2 regions of the Sphingomonas koreensis genome follow, and region 2 is predicted to be linked to the other one. Evidence: riboswitches for the same ligand, from Rfam matches in the RefSeq annotation. Region 2 holds a riboswitch; the other holds the start of a gene.

Region 1 (15,679 bases), 2.9 Mb from region 2:
AATGGCTGGAAGAATCGCCCACGCATCTGGCCGCCTATGAAGCCGCGCTGGCGCAGGCCGACGAAGCGGCCGAGTTGCTCGCTGCCGAGCCCAGGCCGGCATGGCAGCCGCAACAGGAAACCGGCTACCGGCCGCCGCGCCGCCGCTGGCTCGCCGGTGCCGCGATCGCCGCCGCCGTGGCCGGGGTTACCGGCTGGGGCCTGATCGATCGCGGCCATGCGCCCGAGCAGATCGCGACAGCGCCGGGCGAGCGCCGCGCCATCGAACTCGCCGACGGCTCGCGCATCCTGCTCAACGGCAACACGCGTGTCACGATCGACCGCGATACGCCGCGCCATGTCGAGCTCGCCCAGGGCGAGGCGCTGTTCGAGGTCAAGCATGACGAAGCCAACCCGTTCCTCGTCGTCACCGGCAAGACCCGGCTGCTCGACGCCGGCACGGTCTTCAACGTCATCGCCGAAGAGGGCGCGCTCGACGTCGAGGTGGCCGAGGGCGCGGTGATCTACCAGCCGGGCGCGAACCAGGTGCGGCTCGACGCTGGCGATGGCCTTTCGCGCGCGCGCGCCGATGCGGTGCCGGTTCTGCGCAAGGCCAGTACGCAGAATGTCGGCGGCTGGCGCACCGGCGCGCTCTACTATGACAAAGCGCCGCTCGATCGCGTGGCGCAGGATCTGACCCGCAATCTCGGGCGCTCGGTAACGGTCGAGGGTAGCGGCTTTGCCCCCTATACCGGCGCATTGATGCTCAACGGAAGTGCGGAGGACGTGCTGGCTCGCGCGGCGCCATTGCTGGGCGTGCGGTTCACCGCGCAAGGAAAAGGATGGGTAATGTCGCCTGCCAATGGTTCTCCGCCCTAGCCCCCTTGCTCTGATTCCAATCCTGATGGCGTCTCCTGCGATTGCGCAGGAGCGGACGGCCGACATTCGCCTGCCGGAAATGCGCCTCGACGCTGCCGTCCGCATGCTCAGCCGGCAGTCCGGCGCAAGCATCGGCTTTCGCGATCCGTCATTGGCCAGCGTGCGCGTACGGGCGGTACGCGGCAAGCTGACCGCGAGCGCCGCGCTCGAGCGCGCGTTGCGCGGCACGGGCGCCCGCGCTCGCCAGGTCGCCGCCGCCACCTATCTGATCGAGCGCGCCCCCGCGGCTGCGCGCCCCGCCCCTCGCCCGCTTCCCCCCCGTCCTGCCCCGGTTCCGCCAGCCGAGCCCGAAGAACCGATCGAGGTGGTCGTCACCGCCACCAAGCGTGACGTTCCGCTCGGCGCCTATCCGGGCGGGGTCCAGATCATCTCGGGCGACAGCCTTTCGCCCGCGGACGGCCTGCAGGGCACCGGCGCGATCGAGACACGCATCGCCAGCGTCGTCTCCACTCATCTCGGCCCGGGCCGCAACAAGCTGTTCGTGCGCGGCATCGCCGATTCGAGCTTTGTCGGGCCGACCCAGGCGACGGTCGGTCAATATTGGGGCAACAGCCGCATCACCTACAGCGCGCCCGACCCCAATCTGCGCCTCTACGACGTGCAGAGCATCGAGGTGCTGGAAGGGCCGCAAGGGACGCTCTACGGCGCCGGCTCGCTCGGCGGAGTCGTGCGCATCGTGCCGCGCGCGCCGCTGCTGCATTCGACCGAAGGCGCTGCGTGGGGCGGGATGACCGGCGTCCAGCACGGGCAACCATCGGTCGATGGCGGCGCGATCGTCAACGTTCCGCTGATCGACGACAAGCTCGCCTTTCGCGGCCTGGCCTTCGGATCGGTGGAGGGCGGCTATATCGACGATATCGGCCGCGGCCTGCGCGACGTCAATCGCGTGCACACCTTCGGCGGACGCGGCGCGCTGCGCTTCGATGCCGGCGACGGCTGGCTGGTCGACCTGACCGGGGTCGGCCAGAAGATCCGCGGCGACGACAGCCAATATGCCGAGCGCGGCGCAGGCGATCTGAGGCGGATCAGCAACATCGCCCAACCGTTCCGCAGCGACTATTGGCTCGCCGACCTGGTCGTCCGCAAGCGCTGGGACGATCTCGAGCTCACCACGTCGCTCGGCTATGCCCGGCAATATGTCTTCGAGATGTTCGAGGGGCAGGCGCTGAGCGATGTCGGGATGCCAGACGCACAGCCGAACGCGGATGCGCCCGGCACCGGCTATTCGCAGGCCAACCGTATTTCGATGCTGACCTTCGAGACGCGCCTCGCCCGGCGCGGCCCGGACGGGACCGGCTGGCTGCTGGCGGCGAGCCTGTTGCGCAACAATGCGCGTGTCGAGCGGCGCATGGATATCGCGCCGACGCTCGCCCCCTCGGTTCCGATCGGGACCATCCAGAGCAACTCGGCCGCAGCGACGCGCGACTATGTCTGGTCGATGGCCGTGTTCCAGCCGATGACCGGGGTGACCAACAAGGTCAACGAAGCGACGCTCTATGGCGAAGTGACGATCGAGCCGATGCCGCGGCTGACGCTCACCCTTGGATCGCGCCTGACCCATGCCAGCCTCTCCGGGCGGTCAGAAGACGTGCTCGAGACGCTCGCCTATCGCAAGGACCCCGGCGCGCGCGCGAGCCGCAGCGAAACCCGGCTCCTTCCCTCCGCGGCGCTTGCCTGGCGGCCGGACGACCGGCTGACTCTGTTCGCGCGCCTGCAGCAGGGGTTCCGTCCCGGCGGTATCGCGGTGCGGCAGGATTATGTGCAGCGGTTCGAAGGCGATCGCGTGACAACGCTGGAAGCGGGCAGCCGCTATATCGGCGACCGGTTCGACCTGGCGGTGAGCGGATCCTGGACCAACTGGAAGCATATCCAGGCCGACCTGATCGACGGCTTCGGCTTTCCCACCACGGCGAATATCGGCGATGGCGAGGTGTTCTCGCTGGGCGTCGCGGGCCGCTGGCGCCCGATCCCGGGGCTCGAGATCGACGCGTCCGTCTATCTCAACGACAGCAGCGTCACTCGCCGCGACGTGATCCTGCTGCCGATCGATCCATCGGGAATCCCGGCGGACCGGCTTCCCAACGTCGCTGACGCCACCGGGCGGATCGGCTTCTCCTACACCACCGAGCTGACGTCGGGGGACTCGTTCAAGCTGGACGGCCACGCCCGCTATGTCGGGCAATCGACCCTGGGTGTGGGACCGATCCTCGAAAAGCTGCAGGGCGACTATCTCGATACCGGGCTGGAGGCGCGGATCGGAAACGAGCGGCGCGGGATCAGCCTGACGCTGACCAACCTGCTCGATTCACGCGGCAATCGCTTCGCGCTCGGCTCTCCGTTCCTGATCCGCGATCGCGATCAGATCACCCCGCTGCGCCCGCGCAGCGTCCGGATCGGATTCGACTGGAACTTCTAGCGGGGGGCAAGCCAGCCATGACGGCCGGCCCAGCTGCGGAACAGTTCTGGCCATGCGGCGACCGCGCTGCCCGGTTTCCCAAGGCCGAAGCTGTGACCGCCGGTCTCGAACAGGTGCAGTTCCACCGGTCGCCTGGCCGCCAGCATCGCGGCGTGGAGCCGCAGGCTGTGTTCCGGCGCGGCGATGGGATCGTCGGCGGCATGGGCGAGGAAGATCGGCGGAGTTGCGGCGCTGACATTCGCCTCGACCGAAAAGGCGTCACGGAAGTTGTGCAACCCCCGCAATTCGCGAAAGGTGCGGGTGGTATCGATCGGCGCGCGCATCGACACCACCGGATAGATCAGCGCCGCGAAGTCCGGCACCGCGCTGACCTGATCGACGGCGTCGCCCGCCGGGTAGAAATCATCGCCCCCACGCGTTGCCAGCGTCCCGGCAAGATGCCCGCCTGCCGAGAAGCCGAGCACGCCGATCCGCTTCGGATCGATCCCCAATGTCCTCCAGTTGCCGCGCAGCAGCCGCATCGCGCGCTGCCCGTCCTGGAATGGCGCGTCGGCGTTCCAGCCGTCGCCCGGCAGGCGATAGTAGAGGACGAAGGCGGTGATGCCCTGCCCCGCCAGCCACTGCGCGGTCGGCATCGCGGCGCTGCCGATCTGGATGCGGAAATAGCCGCCCCCGCCGATCACCAGCACCGCCGCGCCGTTGGGCTTTTTCGGCCGCACCATCACCATGCGCGGCACGGTGACGTTGGAGACCGATCCGGTCGCCGATCCCTCGCTCCCGATCTTTTCCGGCCCCGCGGGCCCGCCGCTGCCCGGGATCGCGCCGGGCCACAGGGTGATCACCTCCCCGCCCTGCGCGGCAGCCGGAACCGCGAGGAAGAGCAGGACGAAAGCGGCGAGCCAGCGCATCATGTCCCCTCAGAACTTCTTGCCGATCGAGGCGTAGATGTAGCGGCCATAGGGCACGTAGAGCGAGCCCAGATAGCCGTCGGCGGTGATCGGCGGCTGGGTATCGAAGATGTTTCGCGCACCGATGCGGAAGCGCGTATCCTCGAGCGGACCCTTACGGACGCGATACTGGGCATAGAGGTTGAAGAACGCCTTGCCCTCGAGCGGATAGGGATTGCCCTGCGCGTCGAGGAAGTTGGTGTCGTAGACCTTGCCGATATAGTTGCCGAACGCGCCGATCTGGAAGCCCTTGTGGCTCCAGGTGAGCGATCCGGTGAGCCGCCATTTGGGCTTGCCGCGCTCCTCGAGCAGGTCGGTGGCATCGGTGAGCGGAGTTGCTGCATTGATCTGGCCCGCATTGCGCGCGTCGAACAGCGCCTGCACCGCGGGTGGAGTATCGCGAGAGAATTTGGTCAGCCGCGCCGCGTTGATCGCGACGTCGAACCGGCCGATGCCGGTGCGGACATTGTAGAGCAGCGCCAGGTCGATGCCCTGCACGGTCTGGGGCAGCAGGTTGACGAACTGGTCGTTGATGCGAGTCACCGCGCCCGCCGGGGTCAGGTTGGTGCCGGCGAATACCGGCGTGTCGTCGGCGGACGGGGCCGATCGGATCACGTTCGGGTTGCTCGATCCCTGAAGCCGCAACAGATAGTCGAGTACCAGCGCGTTCTGTGCGCCGAATTGGCCGACGATGCCGGTCTGCTGGATCGACCAGAAATCGGCGGTCAGCGTCAGGCGGCCATATTCGGACGGGATGAACTTGGGTTCGATCACCGTACCGACCGTCCAGTTGGTGCTTTCTTCGGGCTTCAGGTCGGGGTTGCCGCTGATGAAGATCGAATAGCTGATCCCGCGGCTGCACGCCGAATAGTTGGCGATCCGGCCGGCGCGCAGATCGGCCTCGCACCGGAAATAGTCGGTGTTGGAGTTGAGGCGCGAATAGGCGACGGTCTTGGTCTGCTCGAGGTTTGGCGCGCGGAAGCCCTGCGACCACGAACCGCGCAGGCGCACCCCGTCGATAATGTCCCAGGCCGCGGCGATCTTGGGCTTGGCGACCGATCCGAAGTCCGAATATTCCTCGAACCGCCCGGCGAGCTGCAGGTCGAGCCGGTGGATCAGCGGAATGTTCATCTCGGGCGAGACGACCGGCACGGCCAGCTCGGCAAAGGCCGAGAAGACGGTACGGCTGCCGCGCACCGAGGGAGTCGGGCTGACCGCGGCGACGTTGGACAGGTTGGTCTCGCCGGTCACCATGTCGGTGAAGGTGATGGTGCCGTTGAGGCGCGGGTCGCGGATATCCTGCTGGGTCTCGCGCCGCCCCTCGATGCCAAGCGCGATGCCGAGGCCGCCCGCGGGCAGATCGAACAGATTGGCGTTGGAGAGCTTGAAATCGCCGAGCAGCAGGCTGGTCTTCGACTTGCGGACGAGGTTGAAGCTGAACGAGTCGATCGTCGCCTGGCTCGCGGGCGAACAATCGCCGAGCGACGGGGTTGCGGAGCAGCCGCCGCTGAACGGGTTGTAGGCGTCCGGCGTCGAGAGCGCGAGGTTGCGCTGGAGCAGGGTCATGTCGATCGCGTTGGAGCTGTCGCGCGACTGCGCCTCCGAATAGAGGACCGCCGTATCGTAGTCGAACGTTCCGATCTTGCCGCGCGCGCCGAGCAGGAAGCGCGACTGCCAATTCTCGACATTCACCACCTGATTGCCGGCATCGACGAAGCGGTAGGTGGACAGGCGCACCGGCAGGCCGGCAGCGGGCACGTTGGTAAGGCCCGGAATGCGATTGGGGTTGGCCTGGCCGTTGGCGAACGTGGTGGGACCGAACGGGTTCCAGTAATTGCTCGCCGGGATGACGATCGCGTTTAGGTTGATCGTCGGCGGCTGGATGCGTTGGGTATCGGCGAGATAATAGCCGAGTTCGGTATAGAGCTCGACGGCGTCGCTCAGCTCGTAGCGGCCGGTGAAGAAGGCGTTGTAGCGGTTGAACGACGGGGTGACGGTGGTGCCGGGGCGCGTGTCGAACCGCTCGCTGCGCAGGGTTGAAGCGGTCGCGCGGGTGCCGCTGCCATAGCAGACGTTCGAATTGATCGTGACGAGACAGCCGGGGTTGAGCGCCGACTGGGTGTGGAACGCGCCGGCCGATGAGGTCAGCGCCTGATTGCCCGGGCTGCGGCGGATCGTACCGGGACCGCCGACGACAGCTAGGTTCGCCCAGGGGCTCTGCGTCGCGCGGCCGTCGGCGGCAAGGTTGCCGGCATAGGCAGGGTCATCCGCGAAATAGGACAGGAGGTTGTCGGTCGCGGTGTAGGGCTGATCTTCGGCGAGCTGCGCGGTGCGGCGGACATAGTTGAAGAACAGCGAGAAATTGCCGCGGCCCTCGTCGAAATTGTGGCCGACCATCGCCGTGCCTTCGAACTCCTTGCGGTGGGTGCCCTCGGCGAAACCGTAGCGGAAGTTGAGCTCGGCGCCGTCATAATCGCCGCGCGTGACGGTGTTGACCACGCCTGCGACCGCGTCCGATCCATAGATCGCCGACGCGCCGTCGCGCAGGATCTCGAGCCGCTCGAGCCCGGCGACGGGCAGCGCGTTGGAGTTGTAGCCGAGCACCGGCACGTTGCCGTCGCCCGCCTGACTGGTCGGGTGGTTCACCAGACGGCGGCCGTTGAGCAGGGTCAGCGTGTTGCCGACACCCAGGTTGCGCAGGTTGATCGAGTTGACGTCGCCGCGCGCGGCATTGCTGGTCTGCGGATTGTTGGCTTCGTTGAAGGTCACGTCGCCCGCCTGGGGGATCGATCGGATCAGGTCGTCGCCGGACAGCGCGCCGGTCGCATCGATCTGGTTGCGATCGACAACCGACACCGGCAGCGCGGTGGTGATGTCCTTGCCCTTGATCTGGGTGCCGACCACGACGACCTCGGCGGGCGGGGCTTCTTCGGCGGCAGTGTCGGCCTGCGAGGCTTGCTGGGCATAGGCCGGCAGCGCCAGCGCGATCAGCGCGGTCCCGGCGGCCAAGGTGCGGAGCCTGTTGCGGTCAGTCATTTCTTCTCTCCCTTGCCGGAAGGCGGATCGTCGCCCGCTCTTCCTGATGTCGTGGTCTAGTCCATGTCGCTTTCGGTGGCCGGTCGTGCGGCGCCTGGGGCAGTAGGCGCATTGAGGGCGTGGTGGAGTGCGGCGGTGTCGAGGGCGTTGTCCCAACGGGCGACGACGATGGTGGCGACGGCGTTGCCGATGAAGTTGGTGAGGCTGCGGCATTCGGACATGAACCGGTCGATGCCCAGGATCAGCGCCATGCCCGCGACCGGCACGTCGGGCACGATCGACAGCGTCGCGGCCAGCGTGATGAACCCTGCCCCCGTCACCCCCGCCGCGCCCTTGGACGAGATCATCGCGATCGCCAGCAGCGCGATCTGGTCGCCCAGGCTCAGATCGACATTGCACGCCTGCGCGATGAACAGCGCCGCCAGCGTCATGTAGATGTTGGTGCCGTCGAGGTTGAACGAATAGCCCGTCGGCACGACCAGGCCGACCACCGGCTTGGCGCAACCCGCCCGCTCCATCTTGTCCATCAGGCTCGGCAGCGCGCTTTCGGACGAGGAGGTGCCCAGCACCAGCAGCAGCTCGGCACGCAGATAGCGGATCAGCTTGAAGATCGAGAAACCGGCGAGCTTTGCGACCACGCCCAGCACCACCACCACGAAGATCGCCGAGGTGAGGTAGAAGGTCGCCACCAGCCCCGCCAGGTTGGCGAGCGATTCGATGCCGTACTTGCCGATGGTGAAGGCCATCGCCCCGAACGCCCCCACCGGCGCCGCGCGCATCAGGATGCCGACCAGCTTGAACACGACAAGGCCCGTCTTCTCGAGCAGGTCGCGCACCGGCGCCGCCGGCTCGCCCACCATCGACAGCGCGATCCCGAACAGGATCGATACCAGCAGCACCTGGAGCAGCGACTCCCCGGTCAGCGCCGACACCAGCGTCGTCGGGATGATCGCCATCAGGAAGCCGACGATCGAGCTGTCATGCGCCTTGGCGACATAATCCTTGACCGCCCCGGTATCGAGGCTGGCCGGATCGACGTTCATCCCAGCGCCCGGCTGAACCGTGTTGGCGACGATCAGACCGACCACCAGCGCCAGCGTCGAGAAGAACAGGAAGTACGCAAATGCCTTGCCCGCGACCCGGCCCACCGACTTGAGCTCGGTCATCCCCGCGATCCCGGTCACCAGCGTCAGGAAGATCACCGGCGCGATGATCATCTTCACCAGCTTGATGAACGCATCGCCCAAAGGCTTCAGCGAGGCACCCGCATCCGGCCAGAAATAGCCCACGCTCACACCCGCAGCGATCGCCACCAGCACCTGCACGTACAGCTGCCCGTACCACGCCCCACGACGCCGCTGCGGCTCACTCGCATAATCCAGTGCAATCGCCATTCAGATCCTCCCATCGCGCCTTTCCGGCGTCGATTCTGGGCTGCGTTCAGCAGCTGCATCGTTATCATCCGGCGATCGCGCAAAACCCAAAATCAAAGCCAAGTCATTGATTTGCATGAAACAACAGTCCGTCAGCGCCTGCAATTCCGTGCAAGAATACGCACATGGGAATCGCAGAATGTGTGATATTCCGCACAAATGAAGAGCGTGACCCGATCGACCCGGAGTCTCGTACTGCTGGCCGCCGCCGGTGCAGTGCTGCTCGCGCTGATCACGATCCTTGCCTTCCGCGTCGCGCAGCAGCAGGCGGTGTCCGCAACCGACCGCGCCGCGGCGCAGCTGGCGCGCGACAATGCCGGCCTGTTCGCGAGCGAGCTTCAGAAGTTCCGGCTGCTCCCGCTGGTGCTCGCCGAATATCCCGATGTACGCGCGATGCTGGAAACGCGCGACACCGCCGTGGCCGAGCGGATCAATGCGCGGCTCGAGCTACTTGCGCAGCGTACCGACGCCGCGGCGATCTATGTGCTGACCGCGCAGGGCCGCGCCATCGCCGCGAGCAACTACCGCCTCCCCGCGAGCTTCGTCGGGCAGGATTATGGCTTCCGTCCCTATTTCCAGGGTGCGGTCCGCGATGGCGGTGCGGAGCTGTTCGCGCTCGGCACGGTGAGCGGGCGGCCCGGCCTCTATCTCGCCCGACGCATCGGGGATGCGGCACGCCCGCTCGGGGTGATCGTCGTCAAGATCGAGTTCGAAGCGATGCAGGCCGCCTGGGCGCGTCAGCAGGGCAGGACCCTGGTCACCGATCCGCATGGCGTGGTGATCGTGACCAGCGAGCCGCGCTGGCGTTTCGGCACGATCGGTCGACTCGGCGCAGACGACCGGGCCGCGATCCGCGCGACGCGCCAATATGGCAGCCTCCCGCTCGATCCGCTGCCGCTCACGATCGACGGGGCTGATGCACGGATGGGCGGCGAGACGCCGGGCAACCGCCTCGCCACCATGCAAATCCCGCTCGCCGGCGCGCAGATGCGCGTCCTCTACCCGCTCGATCCGGCGATGCGCAGCGCCAATGCCAATGCCCGGCTCGTTTCGCTGGGTGCGCTGTTCGCCATCGCGGGTGCGCTGCTGCTGCTGTGGCGCGCACGCGAGCGCCGTCTGATCCAGATCGCCGCACAGCGCGCGCTGGAAGGCCAGGTCGCCGAGCGCACCGCAGAACTGCGCGAAACCAATGCCCAGCTGGTCGCCGAGAGCAGCGAACGCGCGCTTGCCGACCAACGCTATCGCGCCGCGCGTGAGGAGCTGGCGCAGGCCAACCGGCTCGGATCGCTGGGGCAGATCACCGCAGGCGTCGCGCATGAGATCAACCAGCCGGTCGCCGCGATCCGCAGCTTCGCCGAGAATGCACAGGGTTTCCTCGCCCGCGGCGACAGCGGCCGCGCGGACGAGAATCTGGGGCGGATCGTCGATCTGACCCAGCGGATCGGCACGATCACCGCCGAATTGCGCAATTTCGCGCGGCGGCGCACCCCTGAAACCGGCGCAGTCGATGTCGATGCGGTCATCGAATCGACGCTGCTGCTGATCGGCGACCGGGTCCGCGCGCAGGGCGTGGTCCTCGAACGCACCGGCCCCGCAGGGCTGCATGTCACCGCCGACCGCGTACGGCTGGAACAGATTCTCATCAACCTGATCCAGAACGCACTCGACGCGCTTGCCGGGCAGAAGGCGCCCGTCATCCGCATCGTCACCGCCCGCACCGATGCCCGGATCATGATCGAGGTTGCCGACAATGGCCTCGGCGTCGCGCCGGAGCTTGCCGGTGAGCTGTTCATGCCGTTCGTTACCGGTCGCGCCGAAGGCCTTGGCCTCGGCCTCCCGATCGCCCGCAACATCGCGCGCGAATTCGGCGGCGAGCTGAGCCCCATCCCCTCCCCGCTCGGCGGCGCCGCCTTCCGCCTCGAGCTGCCGGAGGCGGGACATGGCTGAACCGGCCCTTCTCTTCGTCGATGACGATGCCGCGCTGCGCGAGGCGAATGTACAGACGCTGGAGCTGGCCGGGCTCGCGGTGCGGCCCTTCGCCAGTGCTCAGGCGGCGCTCGGCGCGATCACCCCGGACTTTGCGGGCGCCGTGATCACCGACATCCGGATGCCGGGGATGGACGGTATGCAGTTCTTCGAGCGTATCCGCGCGATCGATCCCGAAATCCCGGTGATCCTCATTACCGGGCACGGGGATGTGCCGATGGCGGTGCGCGCGTTGCAGGACGGCGCGTTCGATTTCCTCGCCAAACCCTTTGCCGCCGGACACCTCGCCGCGTCCGCAAGCAAGGCGTTGGCGGCGCGCGGACTGGTGCTCGACAACCGCAGGCTGCGCGCGGACACCGCGACGCGGACCGAAAGCCCGTTGATCGGCGACAGCCCGGCGATGGTTCGCCTGCGCGAGACGATCGCGCAGGTCGCGCGCGCCGATATCGATGTGCTGATCGAAGGAGAGACCGGGACCGGCAAGGAACTGGTAGCGGCGATGCTGCATCGCGGATCTCCGCGCAGCGCTCGCCCGTTCGTCGCGGTCAGCTGCGCCGCGCTGCCCGAGGCGCATGCCGAGATCGAACTGCTCGGCCACGCCGCCGATGCGGTGCCGGGCGCCCGCTTCGCCCGCACCGGCCGGATCGAGGCGTCCAGCCGAGGAACGCTGTTCCTCGACGATATCGACGGGATGCCGCTGGCTGTGCAGTCGCGGTTGCTGCGCGTGATCGAGGAGCGCGAGGTTCTTCCGCTTGGCGAGGAACGTCCCATCCCGCTCGATCTGCGCGTGATCGCGTCGGTGAAGCCGGGGCTCGACGCGCTGATCGAACGGGGCGAGTTCCGCCGCGACCTCTATTTCCGCCTCAACGTCGTGCGCCTGTCGCTCCCGCCGCTGCGCGAGCGCCGCGCCGATATCCCCCTGCTGTTCGCCGCGTTCGTGCAGGAGGCGAGCGCGCAGGCAGGGCGCAGCGATTTCCGGATCACCGACACGATCCGCCGTCACCTGATCGGGCATGACTGGCCGGGCAATGTGCGCGAACTGCGCAATTTCGCGTTCAGTGCGGCGCTGGGCCTGACCGAACCCGGGATCTGGGAAAGCGAGGCGCAGGAAGGGCTGGTCCAGCGCGTCCGCAGCTATGAGGAGATGCTGCTGCGCGAGGCGCTGCAGGCCGCGAACGGACGGGTCGATCGCGCACTCCAGCTGCTCCGGCTCCCGCGCAAGACGCTGTACGACAAGATGAAGCGCGCGGGGATCACCCCCGCCGACTTCCGGCTGCCGAAAGGCGGCCGTTGAAACTCCCCGTTGGCTTTCGCTGCGATTGAGCGTAGGGGCGCCCGCGGATGCCGGGAGAAATCCGGTCGTCCGTTTGATCGCGCCGGTGCCCCGAAAGGGGCTTCAATGGGAATGCGGTGCGGATGGGTCTTCCATCCAAGTCCGCGGCTGTCCCTGCAACTGTAAGCGGTGAGCGAGATGCGCTGGCCTCCCTTTCGAGGAGGCGGCCACTGGATCTTCGGGTCCGGGAAGGCCGTGCATCGAGCGATGACCCGTGAGCCAGGAGACCTGCCGGCGTGGGTCGCTCTTGCCATGGTCCAGGGAATGGCCAGGGCACGGTTTCTCTCCGTCTGAGCGACGAACCATGCGGCCGGGGCCGCACGGTCACGCTTGTGCGGGTGCCTCCAGCGTCCGCCCGCACGCGCGTGCCGGCCGTTCGTTGACGCGATCCGGCAGGTCCCGCCTTCCAGTTGCTCGACGCGGGGGGATTTGATGTGAAGTATCGTTATTTGACCGTCCTGCTGGCCAGCGCCGCCGCGATGCCGGCGTTCGCGCAGGACCAGGCGCCCGCCGACGACGTCGTCGTCAGCGCCAGCCGCGTGCCGCTCAAGCCGAGCGAAATCGGCAGCGCCGTCTCGGTCATCACCGCGGAGGATCTGCAGCGCGACCAGATCACCTTCGTCAAGGATGTCTTCCAGGATCTGGCCGGCATCCAGATCACCTCCGACCGCCCCGGCGACCTCACCAGCGTGAGCATCCGCGGCTCGGACAACGATCAGGTGCTGTATCTGATCGACGGCATCGAGCTGGGCGACCCCAGCTCGACCAGCACGCAGTATCAGTCGGATCACCTGACCACCGCCGACATCGCGCGGATCGAGGTGCTGCGCGGCAACCAGAGCTCGCTCTACGGGTCCGACGCGATCGGCGGCGTGGTCAACATCATCACCAAGCGCGCCACGGACGAAGGCATCCTGGTCAATGCTCAGGGCGAATATGGATCGTACGACACGCTCAACGGCGCGGCGTCGATCATCGGCAAGCAGGGCGCGCTCGACTTCCGCCTGACCGCCAGCGGCTACAAGCACAACGGTCCCTCGCTGGCCGATCCGGCGACCGGCACCTCGGTCGAGGAAGACGAATATTGGCGTTACGGCTTCAGCGGCCGTGTCGGCCTTGCCGCAACCTCGAATATCGACCTGCAGCTGATCGGCTTCTGGCAGGATTCGCACTCCGATCTCGACAACGGCAATTCCGACAACAGCGACACGGTGCGCAAGAAGGAATGGGCCTATGCGGGCCAGGCAAGCTACCGCAGCGACGACAATGCGTGGCGCGCCAGCGCGACGGCGAGCCGCTATGTCGCCCAGCGCCGTTATTTCGGCACCTGGAACCGTGCCGATGGCGACCTGTACGAAGGCACGAAGGACGTGCTCGCGGCCAATGTCAGCTATGACAAGGGCGGCATCTTCGGCGTCTCGGTCGGCGCCAATTACGAGGAAGAATATACCGACCAGCTGACCAGCTTCTCGGGCGCGTTCGACGCCAAGATCACCACCAAGGCGGCTTTTGCCGAACTGGTGCTGCGTCCGGCACGCGGGCTGACCATCACCGGCGCGGCGCGCATCGACGACAATAGCCGTTTCGGCAGCTTCGACACCTATCGTGTCACCGGCGCCTATGTCCTCGAAAACCTCATCGGTGGCGGCGACGTCAAGCTGCGCGCGAGCTATGGCACGGGCGCCAAGGCACCCGGCCTCTATCAGCTGTTCGATCCGGTCTATGGCTATTGGGGCCTTCAGGTCGAAACCAGCGAGGGCGGCGATGTCGGCATCGATGTGAACTTCGGCTCGGCGTTCAGCACGCAGGTCTCGTACTTCTTCGCAAAGACCAGCAACGAGATCGCCTATGATTGCGCCAATCCAAAGCCCGGTTGCTATATCAACCTGGGCAAGACGCGGAAGTCGGGCGTCGAGATCGCGTTCGAGTTGCGCCCGGCCGACTGGCTGTCGTTCCGTCAGAGCCTCACTTATCTCGAGGCGGATCAGCTGACGAACCCGGCGACCAGCATATGGGTAAGCCTGCGCCGCCCCGAATTCGCTGGCAGCACCTCGGTCACGGTCAAGCCGGTCGAGCAGCTTTCGGTCACCGCGCGCCTGCGCCATCGCGACCGCAACGCGTCGAGCAGCTTCTCGCCCGCGACCAAGGGCTATGAGGTGGTCGACCTGCTCGCGTCGTTCGGGATTACCGACAATATCGAGGTCTATGGCCGCGTCACCAACCTGTTCGACAAGCAGTATCAGATGGCCTTCGGCAAGAATGCCCTCGGCCGCAGCGCCTATGGCGGTATCCGCCTGACCTTCTGATCCGTTCCGGGGAGGCGGCCTGGGCCGCCTCCCCTTTCTCATTTTCGGAGACACGCGATGAAGCCCCGGACCGACGCCGAGCACAATGAACGGATGAAGAAGATCCAGGCGGCTCAGGCCAAGAAGATCGCGACCAAGACGGTCGAGAAGGGCCTGCTGATCGTCCACACCGGCAACGGCAAGGGCAAGTCCTCCTCCGCCTTCGGCATGGCTGCGCGCTCGATCGGCCATGGGATGAAGGTCGGCATCGTGCAGTTCGTGAAGGGCACGATCGACACCGGCGAGAAACGCTTCTTCGACCGCTTCCCGGACGAGATCGAGTTCAAGCGGATGGGCGAAGGCTTCACCTGGGACACGCAGGACCGCGCCCGGGATATCGCCGCGGCGCGCGCCGGCTGGGAAGAGGTCAAGCGGATGATCGCCGACCCCGCCTATGCGCTGGTGATCGCCGACGAGCTCAACATCGTGCTGCGCTACGACTATCTGCCGGTCGAGGAGGTGCTGGAAGCAGTCACCGCCCGTGCCGAGATGAAGCATGTCATCATCACCGGCCGCAACGCGCCTCAGGCGCTGATCGACGCCGCCGACCTGGTCACCGAGATGACCGAGGTGAAGCACCCCTTCCGCACGCAGAATGTCCGCGCCCAGAAGGGCATCGAATTCTAGTGTTTGCGGCTGGCCTGCTGAACGATGCCGCGCGCGGCCAGCACATAGGCGGGGCTGCCGCACACCGTCCACGCCTGGGGGATCGAGATGCGCGGGATAGTGCGCAGTGCGGGGTGGTGAAGCATTTCCGTCCCCTGATCGGTGATCCGGTCGGTCGCGCTTTCGACGATCAGGAAATCGGGGCGCGCCGCTACCATCTCCTCCAGGCTGATCTGCGAGAGCGGCGGCTTGCCGAGCTTCGCTGCGAGATTGACGAGCCCGGTGCGCGTCATCAGGTCGTCGATCAGCGTTTCGGTGCCGGTCATGAAACCGCGGCGCTGGTAATAGGCCGCGACCTTGCCGCCCTTGAGCTTGCCGATCTTCGCGAGGTCCGCCTCCATGCGCCGGATCAGCGCCTCGCCGCGCGCCGGATGGCCGACCGCCGCGGCAACGGTGCGGATCTGTTCGAGGATCGTGAGATAGCTTTCGGCATAGCCCAGATCGATCGTCCGGTATTTCTCCGGACCCAGCGGGCGCAGCATCGGATGCCGGCTGGCAGGCATGCCGATGATCAGGTCGGGCCGCAGCGCGAACAACTGCTCCGACGATTCCTTGAGCAGCGTGATGCCCTGCGCATGCGCCGCGGCGGCCGACATCTCG
Region 2 (15,679 bases):
GCCATGGCCATAAGCGGTCGTCATCACCGTCGTGCGCGCCCAGTATTTGGGCCAGAGCGGCGCGGCCTTGCCGCCCAGCTCGATGTCCGGACGCTGATCGAAGCCGAGCTTGCGGAACATGCTTTCCATCCGCTGCTGCCCCAGCTCGTCGGCGATGCGCGCGGTCGCGATGTTCGACGAATGGATCAGCGTCTCGGGGATGTTGAGCCACCGCTTCTGGGCATGATCGTCGCGGATGCGGAAGCCCCCGACCTGGAGCGGCACGGTGGCGTCGTAGCGCTTGGCCATCGACGTCGCGATGCCGCTCTCGATCGCGAACGCCATGGTCAGCGGCTTGAAGCTGGAGCCGAGCTCATAGACGCTCTGCGTCACGTTGTTGCGGAAGCTCTCGGGGTTCGACCCCTTGATGTTGTTGGGATTGAACGTCGGGAGCGATGCCATCGCCATCACTTCGCCGCTCGCGACGTCGAGGATCACGCCAGCTGCCCCTCGGGCCTGGAACGTGGTCATCGCCGCGCCCAGCTCGCTCTCCAGCGCCGCCTGTGCGCGCAGGTCGAGCGAGAGCGCGACCGGCTGGCCGCGCCGCGCCGGATCGGTAAGCTGCTTGTTCAGCGCCAGCTCCATGCCGGTGACGCCGTTGCCGTCGAAGTCGAGATAGCCGAGCACATGCGCGCCGAGGCTGGCCTGCGGATAGAGGCGCTGCGGTTCGCGCGCGAACTCGATCCCCGGCTCGCCCAGCGCATGCACCGCCGCGACGAGTTCGGGCACCGCGCGCCGCTGAAGGTAGGTGAAGCGCGAATCGCTGCCCAGCAGCTTGGCATAGTCGCCCTCGCTCTTGCCGGGCAGCGCCGCTGCGAGCATCCGCGCCAGCTCGCGCTTGTCGCCGATCACCTTGTCGGGCCGCACGCCGATCGACCAGGCATCGATGGTCCGCGCGAGCGGCGCGCCGTTGCGGTCGACCAGATCGCCGCGCAGCGGCACCAGCATCGCATTGACGCTGGTCGCCGCGGCCGGTTCGGCGAACAGCGCGAGCAGCGTCAGCCGCCCGACGATCACCGCAATGCCCGCCGCGAACACCAGCGCCAGGATCATCAGCCGCACATGCGCGACAGCAAGGCTCGCCTGCCGGTTTCCCGGCCGCGTGCGATTGCGGGGCGCAGGGGCGACGAGAACGGTCACCGCGCGCGTCGCGCCTCGGCACGGACGCCCTTCATCAGGTCGCCGAAGCTCGAATCGCGAAGCAGGCTGCGATCGAGCGAAGCCACCGCCTGTTCACGGGCGGTCTTCGGCGCGGGCCTGGGCGGCTTGGCCGCTGCGGCCTGCTGCCGTGCGGGCGGCGTCGCGGCCGGCGCCTTCACCGCAGCGACCTTCGGCGCGACGGCCTTTTCGGCCACCGCCTTGAGCGGCACAGGCTTGGCCGGCGCGGACGCCACGGCGGCGACGGCGTCGCTCGCGGTCGGCGCGGAGCCGGCGATCGCGTCGGGAACCCCTTCCGGAACCACCATCGCCGCATAGCGCTCTGCCACGCCCTCGGTCTCGAGCGCGCGCATCGACGCCAGCGCGGTGTCGCTGGCGAGGAACTGCTGCGGGGTCGGCGCGGTGTAGCGCATCACCTCACCGTTCCAGCGCTCGAGCTGGGCAAGGTTGGCGCGCGTGTCGAATTCGGTTTCGAGCTGGCGAATGTCCTTCTTCGCCTTGGCGATGGCGCGTTCGACGGACTCGACATGCGTCCGCTCGGCCGCAACCATCGACGAGACGAGGTAACAGCCCGGCGCCACGATCAGCCCCGCGGCGTACCAGCCCAGTCCGTTCAATGCCTTGATCGCCATCTCCGCCTCCTCAACTCACCCACGCCGGAGCCGCGGTGCGCCGCGCGACGCGGAGCGTCGCGGACCGGGCACGCGGGTTCGCCGCAATTTCTTCCTCGCTCGGACGCACTGCCTTGGCCGGGGTCTCGAAGCTCGGCGCGCGCGCCGCCGCCGTTGCCGGGCGATGCCGCGAACCGGCAGGCTCGCTGCCAGAGCGCTCGCGCAGGAATTTCTTGACCATCCGGTCTTCGAGGCTGTGGAAGGTCACCACCGCCAGCCGCCCGCCGGGCTTGAGCACCCGCTCCGCCGCGGCCAGCCCTTCTGCCAGCTCGTCGAGCTCGCGATTCACATGGATGCGGATCGCCTGGAAGGTCCGCGTCGCCGGGTCCTTCTTGTCGTGCGGCTTGTAGCCCAGCGCCTTGCGCACGACGTTCGCCAGCTCGCCGGTGCGCGTCAGCGGGCGCGCGGCGACGATCGCCTTTGCGACGCGGCGCGAACGCGGCTCCTCGCCATAGTGGAAAAGGACGTCGGCGATCTCCGCCTCGTCCGCTTCGTTGACGAAGTCGGCGGCGGTCATCCCCTCACCCGCCATACGCATCGACAGCGGCCCGTCCTGCTGGAAGCTGAAGCCGCGCTCGGCCTGATCGAGCTGCATCGACGAGACGCCGATATCCATGGCGACGCCATCCACGGGCACGAGACCGCGCGCCTCCAGTTCGCTGTCGAGCGCCGAAAAGGGCGCCTCGATCAGCACCAGCCGGCCGCCGCTGGCCGTGACGATGGATTGGCCGCCTTCGATCGCGTCCGGATCGCGGTCAAAGGCGGCCACCTCGGCTCCCCGCTCGAGGAACGCCAAACTGTAGCCACCGGCACCAAAGGTCGCGTCGACGATGCGCGAACCGGGCTGGATCGCGAGCGCATCGACGGTCTCGTCGAGGAGCACCGAGACGTGCGGGCGCGTGCCGGGCAGAGCGGCGCTCACAGCGTCACCTTCTTCTCTTCGAGGTGATAACGGCACGCCGCCTTCATGCTCTCGGGCAGCGACGGGTGCGCGAGCAGCGTGGCGGGATCCCAGATCTCGATCACCGGGCCGACGCCATAGAAGAAGGCATAGCCCGACTTGCGGATGCCGGCATGCTGGCACAGCATCCCCGGCATGACGAAGCGGCCCGACGGATCGAAGGCGATATTCTCGCTCGGCCCGACGCCTTCGCGCCAGATGTTCGAATCCGCACGCCCGCGATCGCCGGCATATTCCAGCGAACGCGCGTTGAGCCGCTCCATCAGGGCATCGAAGTAGGGCTCGTCATAGGCGATCAGGCAGCGGTCGCTCTCGTGGCTGGAGAGGATGGCGACGCGGGCATCCTTGGTGTCGGCAGGAAAGCCGCTGTTCTTTTCGAGGGTAGCGCGCAGGGCAGAGGGGATGGCGACACGACCCTTGTCGTCCACCAGCTGCAGCCCCACGCCTCTGTACCCCGTTCGGTTCACTCCCCGCCCTCGCTTGCGGCGGGCAAACCTTTCCCGTCTCCGGAAGCGCACGACGTCGCGCGCCCCGGACCCGATTCCGGCTGACGATAAGGTTGCCCTGTTAACCAGCGGCGTATCTTAAGCGCCAATGGTTTTCAATGCCTGAACGCGGGAATCTCCGGTAATCAGCCCCACTTTCTGCCTCAAATCGGGGCTGTACCCAGGCTATTCGATCTTTGGACTTGCTCTGTTCCAAATAGATCCAGCCGGACGACGCGCGCGAGATCGCGCCGCGCGGAGCGGACGGGCAGCGTGTGGAGTGCGGTGGGGCAATTTCCCGTCAGACGGCCGCGGCGAGGCAGCCCGGCCCGTCACTTCTCGGGAATGGGATAGGGCGTGATCGCCGGCGCCGGCGTCTCGGCGGTACGCGGCGCGATGCCCAGTTCCGCGATCGGCTCGTCCTTTTCGAGGCCGGCATCGTTGACGATGACGCCGTCGGTCATGTTGGCGACCACCTCCGGCTTGGCGCCGCCCTCCGCAACGACCGGATCCTCGTTATTGGCCAGCGAGAAGATCGCGCTTGCCACGCCGATCAGCAGCAGCACGGTCGCGAGACCGGTCACGCCGACGATGACGCGCATCATGCTTTGCTTGGGATCGGTCGGAAGCGACTTCATAGCGGTGTGGCATAAATGTAACGCCCTTTGCGCGCTTTGCGAAGCCCCTGTTTTACGCTTGCGTCAGGCTCCGGCGAGCCAGGCCGGCACCGGCAGCCCCTTGGACTGCAGCCAATCGCGATTGTAGAGCGTTGAAAGATAACGAAAACCCGTGTCGCACAGGATGGTCGCGATTCGCTTGCCCGGCCCCAGCTCACGGCCCAGGCGCACCGCACCCGCAACGTTGATGCCCGAGGACAGGCCAAGGCACAGCCCCTCCTCCGCCAGCAGCCGCTCGACCCATTCGAGCCCCTCCTCGTCGGAGATGCGAAACTGGGTGTCGATCGGCGCGCCCTCGAGATTGGCGGTAATTCGTCCCTGCCCGATTCCCTCGGCGACCGAGCTGCCCTCGGCCTTGAGCTCGCCATGGGCGTAATATTCGTAGAGTGCGGCGCCGTGCGGGTCGGACAGCGCGATCGTCACACGCTCGTCCTTTTCCTTGAGGCCCAGACCGACACCCGCGATCGTCCCGCCGGTGCCGGCCGCACAGGTGAAGCCGTCGATCCGGCCCTCCATCTGAGTCCAGATCTCTTCGGCGGTGCCGACAATATGCGCCTTGCGGTTGGCGATATTGTCGAACTGGTTCGCCCAGATCGCGTTGGGCGTTTCCTCGGCGATGCGGCGGCTGGTGTGCACGAAATGGCCGGGGTTCGAATAGGGCGCGGCGGGGACGAGGACGAGTTCGGCGCCGAGCGCGCGCAGCGTGTCCATCTTCTCGCGGCTCTGCGTCTCGGGCATGACGATGATCGTCTTGTAGCCCTTGGCATTGCCGACCAGCGCCAGCCCGATGCCGGTATTGCCGGCCGTCCCCTCGACGATCGTGCCGCCCGGAGCGAGCAGGCCGCGCGCCTCGGCATCCTGCACGATGAACAGCGCCGCGCGATCCTTCACGCTGGCGCCCGGATTGGCGAACTCGCACTTGCCGTAGATGTCGCAGCCTGCCGCTGTGCTGGGGCCCTTGAGCCGCACCAGCGGGGTGTTGCCGATCAGCGCGATTGTATCGTTTGCGACTTGCATGGCGCGACCATTTGCACGGCCTGCCGTGTACGGCAAGCAAGCGATGCTTGGCGCGGGGCAACATCCTGACGCAGCCGCTTGACCCGCTCCCGGCCGTTGACTACAACTGTAGTCATAAGGTTGGGAGACGACGAATGCCTCGTATTGCGTATCTTGCGATCCTCTCTGTCGCGGCATTCGCCGCCGCTCCGGGTAGCGCCCGCGAAACCGCCGAGAAGAGATTGTCCGCGGCGGTGGAGAGCGAAATGGCTGCCCAGGGCCCGATCGTCACCGCGGAGGACCGGGCGCTGATCGCACGGAAATGCGGCTATGGAGAGAATGAGACCTGGAGCGACAACGTCAATATCGGCAACCACACGCTGCATTGCGCCAACGGCAAGCGCATCCCGATGGATGACGAGCTGCACGCAATGTCGGGCCGCATCTCGGAACGCGCGAACCGGCATGTCGAGCGTGCGATGAAGAGTGCGAAAGTCGCCCGTGCCACCTCCCAGGTCGCGCGGGAGGCCACGGAACGCGCGCTGAAGGAAATGCGCCGGTCGCTGAAGCAGCGCTAAGCGACCCCGGCCCGCTGCAGGTGCGGGCCGAGCCGCCCGCCGAGCCAAAGGAAGAACATGCGATAGTCGCTGACCAGCGACCAGAGCGGATAGGTGAAGGTCGCCGGACGGTTCTTCTCCACCCCGAAATGCGCGGCCCAGGCAAAGCCGTAGCCGGCCAGCGGAATGGCGAGGAACCACCAGCTGCTGAGCCAGATTCCCGCCGCCAGCGCCGCGAAGGTCAGCATCGTCCCGGCATAATGCAGCGCCCGCGTCTGCGCCTTCGCATGTTCGCGAAGATAATAGGGCCAGAAATCGGCATAGCGGGTGATCGCGCGCGCCATGGCCGGATGCTAGGACGGCGGCGTGTCGCAATCAACTCCCCGCAAGTCCAGCTTCCCGCCCGTCGTCGATAGCGCTGTGCGCGTGCTGATCTGCGGCAGCCTGCCCGGCGATCGTTCGCTCGCCGCGCAGCAATATTACGCCCATCCGCAGAACCAGTTCTGGCGGCTGATGTCGGCGGTGGTCGATCGCGACCTCGCCGCCCTCGCCTATCCCGAACGTCTCGCCGCGTTGCTCGAGGCGCATGTCGGACTGTGGGACGTCGTCGCCAACGCCCATCGGCCGGGCAGCACCGACGCCGCACTTAGCGGGATCGCGCCCAACGACATCGCCGCGCTTGCCGCGACACTCCCGGATCTGCGTGCCATCGCCTTCAACGGCGGCACCGCGCTGAAACACGGGCTGAAGCAACTGGGCGCAACCCGCTATGCGACCGTCGCCCTTCCCTCGTCCAGCCCGCTGCATACCGTCGGCTTCGACAGGAAGCTGCCCGCCTGGGTGGAACTGCGCGATCATCTCCGTCATTGAGCGGGGGCGGCCGCTGCCGCCCCAGCAGGAGAGAGCCATGACCCAACCCTTCGCGATGCGCGGACTCGACCATATCGTGCTGCGCGTCGCCGATCTGCCGCGCATGCTGGCCTTCTACCACGCGGTTCTCGGCTGCACGGACGAGCGCGCGCAGCCCGAGCTCGGCCTCTACCAGCTCCGTGCCGGCGCCTCGCTGATCGACCTCGTCACCCTTGACGGCCAGCTCGGCGCGCGCGGCGGCGCCGCTCCGGGCAAGGAGGGACGCAACCTCGATCATTTCGCGCTCGCGATCGAGCCGTTCGACGATCCCGCGTTGCGCGCGCACCTTGCCGCGCACGATGTCGCGATCATCGAAGAAGGCCCGCGCTACGGCGCCGAGGGAGAAGGCCCCTCCTTCTATATCCGCGATCCCGAGGGCAATGTGGTCGAACTCAAAGGACCTCCCGGCTGAAGATATAAAGAATTCTTTATATCTCTATTGACGTTCGATCCCACCGGCGCGATGCTGGCGGGGTCGAAGGTTCTCCGGCCGGTCCGTCCGCGCCGGAGCTAAGACGGGAAACCGGTGCGAGCCCGGTGCTGCCCCCGCAACTGTAAGCGGTGAGCGGCGGCCTTCCATGTGTCACTGGAGCGTGCTCCGGGAAGGCCGGGCCGTCCGCATTGACCCGCAAGCCAGGAGACCTGCCCGCGACGCCATAACGTCCACCGGCGGGGTGCCCGGTCTGGCCGCTTGCACGCGCCGCCGGCCTTGCGCCGGCGCGCAATCGTGCATGCCCGGTCGTCATCCCGCCCCATTCGGGATTTGAGAACGATGACTGAAGCCACCGCAGAACCGATCGTCCGCCTGATCGACATGGTCTTTCCGGGTGACACCAATCACCACGGCACCTTGTTCGGCGGCGTGGCGCTCGCGCATATGGACAAGGTCGCGTTCCTTGCCGCCAGCCGCCATGGCCGCGCGCCCTTCGTCACCGCCGCCTCGCAGCGCATCGATTTCGCCGCCCCGGCGCGCGCCGGCGAGATGGTCGAGGCGTCGGGTCGCATCGTCCGCGTCGGCACCGCTTCGCTCGATGCCGAGATCACATTGGTCGCCGAAGCGCCGGTCAGCGGCGAGCGGCGGCTGTGTACGCGCGGGGTCTTCACCCTCGTCGCGGTCAAGGGACCGGGCACCCGCCTGCCCCTGCCTCCAATCGCGCCTGCCTCGGAACCCGAGCCCGGCGTGCTGCGCATGGCCGAGATGGTCTTCCCGCCCCAGACCAACCATTACGGCACCCTCTATGGCGGCGACGCGCTCAGGATGATGGGCAAGGCCGCCTTCATCGCCGCCACCCGCCATGCCCGCGCGGTGATGGTGATGGCCGCGTCCGACCGGATCGACTTCACCTCCCCGATCCGCGCGGGGGAGATGGTCGAACTGGTCTCGCGCATCCGCATGCAGGGCCGCAGCTCGGTCGCGGTCGCGGTCGAGCTGTGGGCGGAGGACCTGCTCACCGGCGAGCGCCGCCGCTCCGCCGCCGCCACCTTCACCATGGTCGCAGTCGGGCCGGATGGAAGGTCGACCCCGATTCCCGGCTGACGTCGCCAACCGGTCATCGTGCTGTAACCGCCCGGTCATCGACCCGCCGCCAATGTGAAACCGGTTACCCCTAGGGCGCCCCGGCAGTCCTGCTGCCCGTAACATCCAAAGGGGACGACCATGATCATCCGCAAGGCGCTCGCCCGCGCCAGCGTTTCCGCGCTTCTGCTCTCCGTCAGCCTGCCCGCGCTGGCGCAGGATCAGGCAACCGGCGCCGAGTCCGAAGCCGACAGCCAGGATGGCGAGATCATCGTCACCGGCCGCGCAGGCGCGGGCGAGCGCACCAAGCTCGACACCAGCTATGCGATCACCACGCTGTCGAACGACATGCTGCGCTCGCGCGCGCCGTCGAGCGTGACCGAGACACTGAAGTCGGTTCCCGGCTTCTGGGTCGAGGCGTCGGGCGGCGAAGGATCGGGCAATATCCGCGCGCGCGGCATCCCGGTCGACGGCTTCGGGTCGATCAACCTGCTCGAGGACGGCCTGCCCGTTCAGCACGATCCCGCGCTCGGCTATTTGAACGCCGATCAGGCCTTCCGCATCGATGAATCGATCGACCGGATCGAAGTGGTGCGCGGCGGCCCGTCCTCGGTGTTCTACTCCAACGCGCCGGGCGGCGTGGTCAATTACATCACCCGCCGCGCGATGACCGAACTCAAGGGCAATGCCCGCCTGCTCTATGGCCCGACCGCCGATCTCTACCGCTTCGATGCGTGGGTCGGCATGCCGGTGGCCGAAGGCTGGTCGGTCGATGTCGGCGGCTTCTATCGCAACGAGCGCGGCGTGCGCGATCCGGGCTATGCCGGCAACAAGGGCGGCCAGATCCGCGCCGCGGTGCATGGCGAATTCGCCGGCGGCCGCACCTCGATCAGCTACAAGCACCTCGCCGACAACGCGATCTTCTACACCGGCATCCCGCTGACCAAGGATTCGGACGGCGACATCGTCGGCCTGCCGGGTTTCGACCCGCATTACGGCACCACCGCCAGCCGCCAGACCCGCCGCCTGACGCTCAGGAGCGCGACCGGCCCGGTCGATTTCCGCCAGGAAGAAGGCTCGCGCATCCGGCTCGACCAGCTCAGCTGGATCACCGACTGGGAGTTCGGCGACGGCTGGAAGCTCAGCCACAAGCTGCGCTACCGGGATTCGAACACCGTGCGCAACGGCGTCTACCCCGCCTCGATCAGCACCGCGACGGCGTTCCTCAACACCTATCGCCCGCAGGTCCTGACGGCGTTCCCGGGCGCGACCAGCGTCCAGCTGCGCTATGTCGATGACGGCACCGCCTTCAACGTCACCGGCCAGAACGGCAATGGCGACGTGTTCATCAACGCCGCGCGCCCGGTGACGATCGAGGAAAGCGAACTGCTCAACGATGTGCGGATCGCGCGGCGGTTCGAGGCGGCGGGCACGCACGACGTCGCGGTCGGCATCTACTACGCGCATATCGACGAGACCTTCCGCCGCTACTCGGCCTCGACCGTTCAGGACGTGTCGAACAACAGCCGCCTGCTCAACCTCGTCGCGCTCAACGCGGCGGGTCAGGTTGTCGGCTCGCTCACCGAGAATGGCGTCGCGCGCTACGGCTCCGAATTCGCCAACGGCTATGGCTCGCAGAGCACCTTCGCCATCTACGCGTCTGACGAGTGGCAGATCACCCCGGCGCTGCGCATCGACGGCGGCCTGCGGTACGAAGAAGTGACCACGCGCGGCGCGCAGGAAGGCAGCCGCACCGTCAATCTCGGCAATGCCGCGATCCTCGCCGACGACAGCGTACTCACCGGCAACGGCGCGTTCACCCCCTTCGACCGCAAGTTCGACAAGCTCGGCTGGACGCTCGGCGCCGACTGGAAGTTCATGGACAATGCCGGCGTCTTCGCGCGCTACACCTCGGCCTTCCGCCTGCCCAGCGTCGGCAGCTTCATCACCAGCGCCACCGCCCAGCCGGTCACGCAGGGCATCGACATGTGGGAAGCGGGCCTCAAATACGGTTCGCGCTTCCTCAGCCTCTACGCCACCGCGTTCCTCACCGATTTCGATTCCTACGGCATCGGCAATACGCGATTCGACACGGCGACCAACGGCTATGTCAGCCAGACCGTCTATACCGACACCCGCGCCTATGGCGTCGAGTTCGAGGGCACGGTGCGCCCCGCGCCGTGGTTCGACTTCACGCTCAACGCGACCTGGCAGGAGCCGACCTTCCGCAACCTGCGCTATGCCGAGCTCGGCACTGCCAACGGCCAGCCGACGCTGATCAACCGCGACTATTCGGGTAACCAGCTGCTGCGCGTGCCCAAGCTCGCGTTGCGTGCAACCCCGGCGGTCACGCTGCTCGGCGACCGTTTCCGCGCGCAGGCCGATGTCGAGCACTACACCAAGCGCTATGCCGATGCGGCGAACACGTCGGAGCTGCCCGCCTACACCGTGGTCAACGCCAGCGTGCGCTTCAAGGTGACCGAGAACATCCAGCTCTGGGCCTATGGCGACAACCTCACCAACACCATCGGCCTCACCGAAGGCAATCCGCGCGCGGGCGAGCTGACCAGCGGCCAGGCCAATGACCTGTTGTTCATCGGCCGCCCGATCCTCGGCCGCAACTTCCGCTTCGCCGTGGACTTCAAGTTCTGATGCGCGTCCGTCTCCTGCTCGCGGCACTTGCATGTCTCGCCACGCCCGCCGCGGCGCAGGAGGCGGACCATACCGTCACCGGCGAGATCACCGGCGCCGATCATCAGACCTACAAGGCGATCCCGTTCGACGTCCCCGCGGGCGTCGAACGGATCACCGTCCGTCTGACCTATGACAAGGCGAACAGGACCGTGGTCGATCTGGGCATCTTCGATCCCCAGCGCTTCCGCGGCTGGAGCGGGGGCACGCGCGACCGCTTCACCCTGAGCGAAAGCGATGCCACGCCGGGTTACCTCCCCGGCGCGCTGCCCGCCGGCCGCTGGCACGTCCAGTTCGGCGTCCCCAACGCCCGCAAGGACGCCCGCAGCGCGTACCGCGTCGAGGTCTTCTTCGACCGCGGCACCGCCCTCAACGCCAGCGCCGCCATCGCCGACGCGCCGCTCAGGGCCGGCCCCGGCTGGTATCGCGGCGACCTGCACATGCACGACGCGCATTCGGACGGCAGCTGCGCCAGCCAGCAGGGCAAGCGCGTCCCCTGCCCGCTCTACCGCACCGTTGAAACCGCGGCACAAGCGGGCCTCGATTTCATAGCGGTCACCGATCACAACACCAGCTCGCACTTCTCCGCGCTGCGTGAGCTCCAGCCCTTCCACGACAAGCTGCTGCTGATCCCGGGCGCGGAGATCACCACCTTTGGCGGCCATGCCAACATCTTTGGCCAGTCGCGCTGGGTCGACTTCCGCGTCGGCAGCCCCAGCGTGCCGAATGTCTCCGCGCTGCAGAAGGATGTCGCCGCGGCGGGCGCGATCCTCTCGGTCAATCACCCTGCGCTCCCCTCGGGCGAGGCGTGCATGGGCTGCGGCTGGGTCTGGCCGGATACGGACTGGAGCAAGGTGACGGCGATCGAGGCGATCAACGGCCTCACCACCCAGCCGCCGCTCGCCGGGCTCGACTTCTGGTACGACAAGCTCAACCGCGGGTTCCGCATCACCGGCATTGGCAGCAGCGACAATCACGATCCCGACACCGCTCGTCCGGGCAGCGCGCCGATCGGTCGTCCCTCCACCGTCGTCCGCGCCCGCGAGCTTTCCCAGCCCGCGATCCTCGACGGCATCCGCGCGGGCAATGTCTTCATCGATGTCCAGGGGACGCGCGACCGGATGCTCGAGGTCACGGCCGTATCGGGCAAGGCGCGCGTAGCGATGGGCGAGACCATCACCGCACCCGCCGCGACCATCCAGGTCGAGGCTCTCGTCACCGGCGTCGAGGCCGGAACCGTGCAACTCATCGCCAACGGCAAGGAGCATGCACGGGCGCCGCTCGCGCCCGCGACCCGTTTCGACATCCCCCGCACCGCCGCCTGCGGCTGGATCGCGGTCAATGTCTTGGGCCCCGAGGACCGCAAGCTGCTGATCGGCAACCCGGTCTATATCCAGTGCAAGGCGGCGCCCCGGCGCTGAGGCCGGAACGCCGCAGCGCGTCAATATTCGTCGTGCAGCCGCACCCAGCTCATCGTGCCGCCGGTTTCGTTGCGGCCCTTGGGGGCGAGGTCGAGCCAGTTCATCGCCCCCATCAGCAGCTCGGTGCCGCGGTGATAGGTCGAATAGCTGTGGAAGATCTCGCCCGCCTCGTTCTTCGCGAACACGCTGACTCCGAACATGTCGGCGCTGCGCTGGATCGTCGTCAGACCGTAATTGTAGAGCGCCGTCCCCGCCTCGCGCTCCTCTTCGGTGAACGAGACGCAGAAATCATAGTTGAAGTCGCTCTCGCCCGACGACACCCAGGGAAAAGTCCACCCCATCCGCGCCCTCGCCGCCTCGATCTGCGCGATCGGCGCGCGTGAGACCGCCGCGAAGGCCAGGTCGGCATGCTCGAAATGCTGCCGCGCCGGATCGACATGGTCCATCGTGTAGGAGCAGCCCGGGCAGAGGTGATCCTTCCCCGGCGTCAGCATGAAGTGATAGACGGCGAGCTGGCTGCGCTCCCCGAACAGATCGCTGAGCGATCGCGGCCCGTCCGGCCCCTCGAACACATAGCGTTTCTCGACCTTCACCCAGGGCAATCCGCGCCGCTCGACGCGTAGCGCGTCAAGCGCGTGAGTCATCGCGCGCTCCTTCTCGAACAACGCCTTGCGCGCCGACATCCATTCCTCGCGCGATACGATTTCATGGTGCATCTCTCTTCTCCTTCCGGGGTTCATCGCCCGGCCAGCGTCAGCCAGGGCGGTAGGTGAAACAGGCTCATCAGCAAGTACATCGCGGTCATGCCGTCGACCGGCAGCAGCGTGCTGCCCGCCGCGCACATCGACAGCGGCGGCGCGTCGGTGGCGGAGATCAGCGCCATCGCGGCGAATACCGGCGCCGCCGCAAGCGCGAGCCATGCCGGCTTCCCGGTCGCCTTGTTTGCTGCTGCGGACATCGCCATGCTCCGTCGTGGTTGGTTCGATGAACCTAGGGACGGGCCGCGCGCGGGTGAGAGTTACAAGTGTGACGCGATTATGGACTCGCTGATCAACGCCGCCGCCCGCGCGCTCGCCGCGGGGGATGCGCTCGCCGCGCTCGACCGCGTCGCGCTGCGCGAGGATCCGTCCGCCCTGGCACTGCGCGGCATCGCCATGGCCCAGCTCGGCGACCTCGCGCTCGCGCGCGCTCTGCTGCGCCGCGCCGCGCGCGCCTTCGGCAGCCGCGAGCCGGTCGCCCGCGCCCGCTGCATCGTCGCGGAGGCAGAGATCGCCCTCGTCTCCCGCGATCTCGGCGAGGGGGCGCAACCGCTGGACGATGCGCGGGCAACGCTCGAAGCCCATGGCGATCGCGCCAACGCCGCCCATGCCGCCTATCTCAAGGCACGACGGCTGCTGCTGATCGGCCAACTCGACCCCGCCGCACGCACGCTCGAGGCGATCGATCCCGTTTCCCTGCCCCCCGCCTCGCGCGCTGCCGCCTGGCTGGTCGCGGCCGGCATCGCCATGCGCCGTATCGAAGCCGCCCCGGCAAGCGCGGCGCTCGCCCGCGCGGCGGCGGCGGCGAAGCAAGCCGGCATCCCCGGGCTGACGGCCGAGGTCGAGCGCGCCATCGACAGTCTTGCCGCACCGGCCGCCCGGTTGCGCACGCCTCAAGGGGAAACACAGGTCGATCTCGCCGGCGTCGAAGCCCTGCTGGCTTCGAACACGCTGGTCGTCGATGCCTGCCGCAACGCCATTCGCGCGGGCGGAACGACCGTACCGCTCGGCAATCGCCCGGTCCTCTTCGCCCTCGCCCGTGGCCTTGCAGACGCGTGGCCGCACGACGTCGCCCGCCTCGCTCTCCTGCAACGGGCGTTCCGCGCGCGCGAGGCCGATGAATCGCATCGCGCACGGCTGCGCGTCGAGATCGGCCGGCTGCGCGCCGAGCTCGATCCGCTGGCCGACATCCGCGCCACCGAGGACGGCTTCATCCTGCATCCCCGCGACGACCGCCCGATCGCCATCCTGATCCCGCCACGGGAAGAGCCGCATGCCGACATCCTCGCGCTGCTCGCCGATGGCGAGGCATGGTCGAGCTCGGCGCTCGCGCTCGCACTCGACGTCAGCCCGCGGACCGTCCAGCGCGCGCTCGAAGGGCTCGCGGCAATCGGCAAGGCCGACCGCTTCGGCCGTGGCCGCGCCTGCCGCTGGACGGCGCGGCAGGTGCCCGGTTTCCCGACAAGCTTGTTACTCCCGGCCGGTTTGCCCGGCGCATAGATTTGCCTCCGCAACCAAGGAGCGAAGACATGACCGAAGCAGCCGAAATCCTCCGCGAATACGGCCCCTTTCCCGGCGATGTCGGCGGCGTCAGCTTCGACGGCAGCCGGATCTGGTTCGCCGCCGATGGCCGGATCAACATGCTCGACCCCGACAGCGGGGAGATCACCGGCGCACTCGACGTGCCTGCCGATGCCGGCACCGCATTCGACGGCACCCATCTCTGGCAGATCGCCGAGGCGGTGATCCGCAAGGTCGATCCCGCGACGGGGAACGTCCTCGCCACCATCCCCGCGCCCGGCAATGGCGGCGATTCGGGCCTCACCTGGGCGGAAGGGTCGCTGTGGGTCGGCGAGTATCGCGCCGCCCGCATCCACCGCATCGACCCCGAGACCGGCGCGATCCTGCGCACGATCCACTCGGACCGGTTCGTCACCGGCGTCACCTGGGTCGATGGCGAGCTGTGGCATGCCACCTGGCAGGATGACGCAAGCGATCTGCGCCGGATCGATCCCGACAGCGGCAGGGTGCTCGAACAGCTCGGCATGCCCGCAGGGGCAGGTATCTCCGGCCTCGAATCCGACGGCGCCGGCCGGTTCTTCTGCGGGGGCGGCGGGACCGGAAAGGTCCGCGCGGTGCGCCGTCCGGGTCATGCCGCCGCCGCCTGAACCCGTCTTCCTGCTTTGCTAATGCCAAAGCCGGCCAATCGCCGTCGAAAGCTAATGCCGCCGCCCGCTATCTGAAGCGGGCGGCGCATGGTGCGCTCGCGCCACGCGGCCGGCCTCGCGCCGCAGGACTCCAACCCCATGAGCGACGACCATGAATGTCGCACTCCTCCAGCTGGCGCTACTGGCGCTCGGCATCGTCAACCTCGGGCTGCTGTTCCGGCTCAGTCAGCGACAGCGGCGGCAGGCGCGGAACCACGCCGCGCTGGTCGAACGGCTGCTGCGCCGCCGGTCGCGGCTATCCCGCGACGACGCCTTTCCGGGCCGCTTTCGCTGACCAGCTTCTGGCGCGCCGTCGATGGCGACGTCACCCCCCGCTCCTGATCTCCACTCCATCGGAGTCACATCCATGTCGTTCCGCTTCGCCCCGCCGCTCGCCGGTCAGGGCTCCACCGACCCGCGCCCGCTCAGCGCACGCCACGCCGCCGACGCCTATGACGCGACCGGCACCGCCTATCTTCACTATGCCGACGGCGTGAGCGACCCGCAGCGCCATTTCTCCAGCCGCTACGCCTTCGCCGATCGCACGCTGTGGAGCCGGATCGAGGCGAGCCTGATCGCGCTCCATGCCAGCGGGCGCCGTGCGATCCGCATCCTCGACATCGGCTGCGGGCC

What was found. A riboswitch is a leader RNA that binds a small molecule or an ion and turns the genes downstream of it on or off. The one in region 2 is predicted to bind cobalamin.
Region 1: linked by a shared signal. The riboswitch ahead of BDW16_RS21235 (TonB-dependent receptor plug domain-containing protein) and the one ahead of BDW16_RS17035 (acyl-CoA thioesterase) in region 2 are both predicted to bind cobalamin.

What each region holds. Positions count from the first base shown of each region.
Region 1 is NZ_PGEN01000001.1:647,448-663,126, forward strand. It holds gene BDW16_RS03050 (FecR family protein) at 1-857, shown strand, start outside; gene BDW16_RS03055 (TonB-dependent receptor) at 883-3,333, shown strand; gene BDW16_RS03060 (alpha/beta hydrolase) at 3,330-4,244, opposite strand; gene BDW16_RS03065 (TonB-dependent receptor domain-containing protein) at 4,251-7,316, opposite strand; gene BDW16_RS03070 (dicarboxylate/amino acid:cation symporter) at 7,373-8,710, opposite strand; gene BDW16_RS03075 (sensor histidine kinase) at 8,918-10,696, shown strand; gene BDW16_RS03080 (sigma-54-dependent transcriptional regulator) at 10,689-12,029, shown strand; cobalamin riboswitch at 12,097-12,318, shown strand; gene BDW16_RS21235 (TonB-dependent receptor plug domain-containing protein) at 12,503-14,374, shown strand; gene cobO (cob(I)yrinic acid a,c-diamide adenosyltransferase) at 14,432-15,040, shown strand; gene BDW16_RS03095 (ABC transporter substrate-binding protein) at 15,037-15,679, opposite strand, start outside.
Region 2 is NZ_PGEN01000001.1:3,565,745-3,581,423, reverse strand. It holds gene BDW16_RS17085 (peptidoglycan D,D-transpeptidase FtsI family protein) at 1-1,179, opposite strand, end outside; gene BDW16_RS17080 (hypothetical protein) at 1,176-1,829, opposite strand; gene rsmH (16S rRNA (cytosine(1402)-N(4))-methyltransferase RsmH) at 1,840-2,790, opposite strand; gene BDW16_RS17070 (division/cell wall cluster transcriptional repressor MraZ) at 2,787-3,272, opposite strand; gene BDW16_RS17065 (hypothetical protein) at 3,647-3,952, opposite strand; gene BDW16_RS17060 (cysteine synthase A) at 4,016-5,008, opposite strand; gene BDW16_RS17055 (hypothetical protein) at 5,143-5,565, shown strand; gene BDW16_RS17050 (Mpo1-like protein) at 5,562-5,888, opposite strand; gene BDW16_RS17045 (DNA-deoxyinosine glycosylase) at 5,911-6,414, shown strand; gene BDW16_RS17040 (VOC family protein) at 6,452-6,865, shown strand; cobalamin riboswitch at 6,916-7,117, shown strand; gene BDW16_RS17035 (acyl-CoA thioesterase) at 7,226-7,990, shown strand; gene BDW16_RS17030 (TonB-dependent receptor) at 8,111-10,621, shown strand; gene BDW16_RS17025 (CehA/McbA family metallohydrolase) at 10,621-12,081, shown strand; gene BDW16_RS17020 (DUF899 domain-containing protein) at 12,102-12,797, opposite strand; gene BDW16_RS17015 (hypothetical protein) at 12,818-13,039, opposite strand; gene BDW16_RS17010 (HTH domain-containing protein) at 13,119-14,339, shown strand; gene BDW16_RS17005 (Vgb family protein) at 14,369-15,007, shown strand; gene BDW16_RS17000 (hypothetical protein) at 15,159-15,341, shown strand; gene BDW16_RS16995 (class I SAM-dependent methyltransferase) at 15,414-15,679, shown strand, end outside.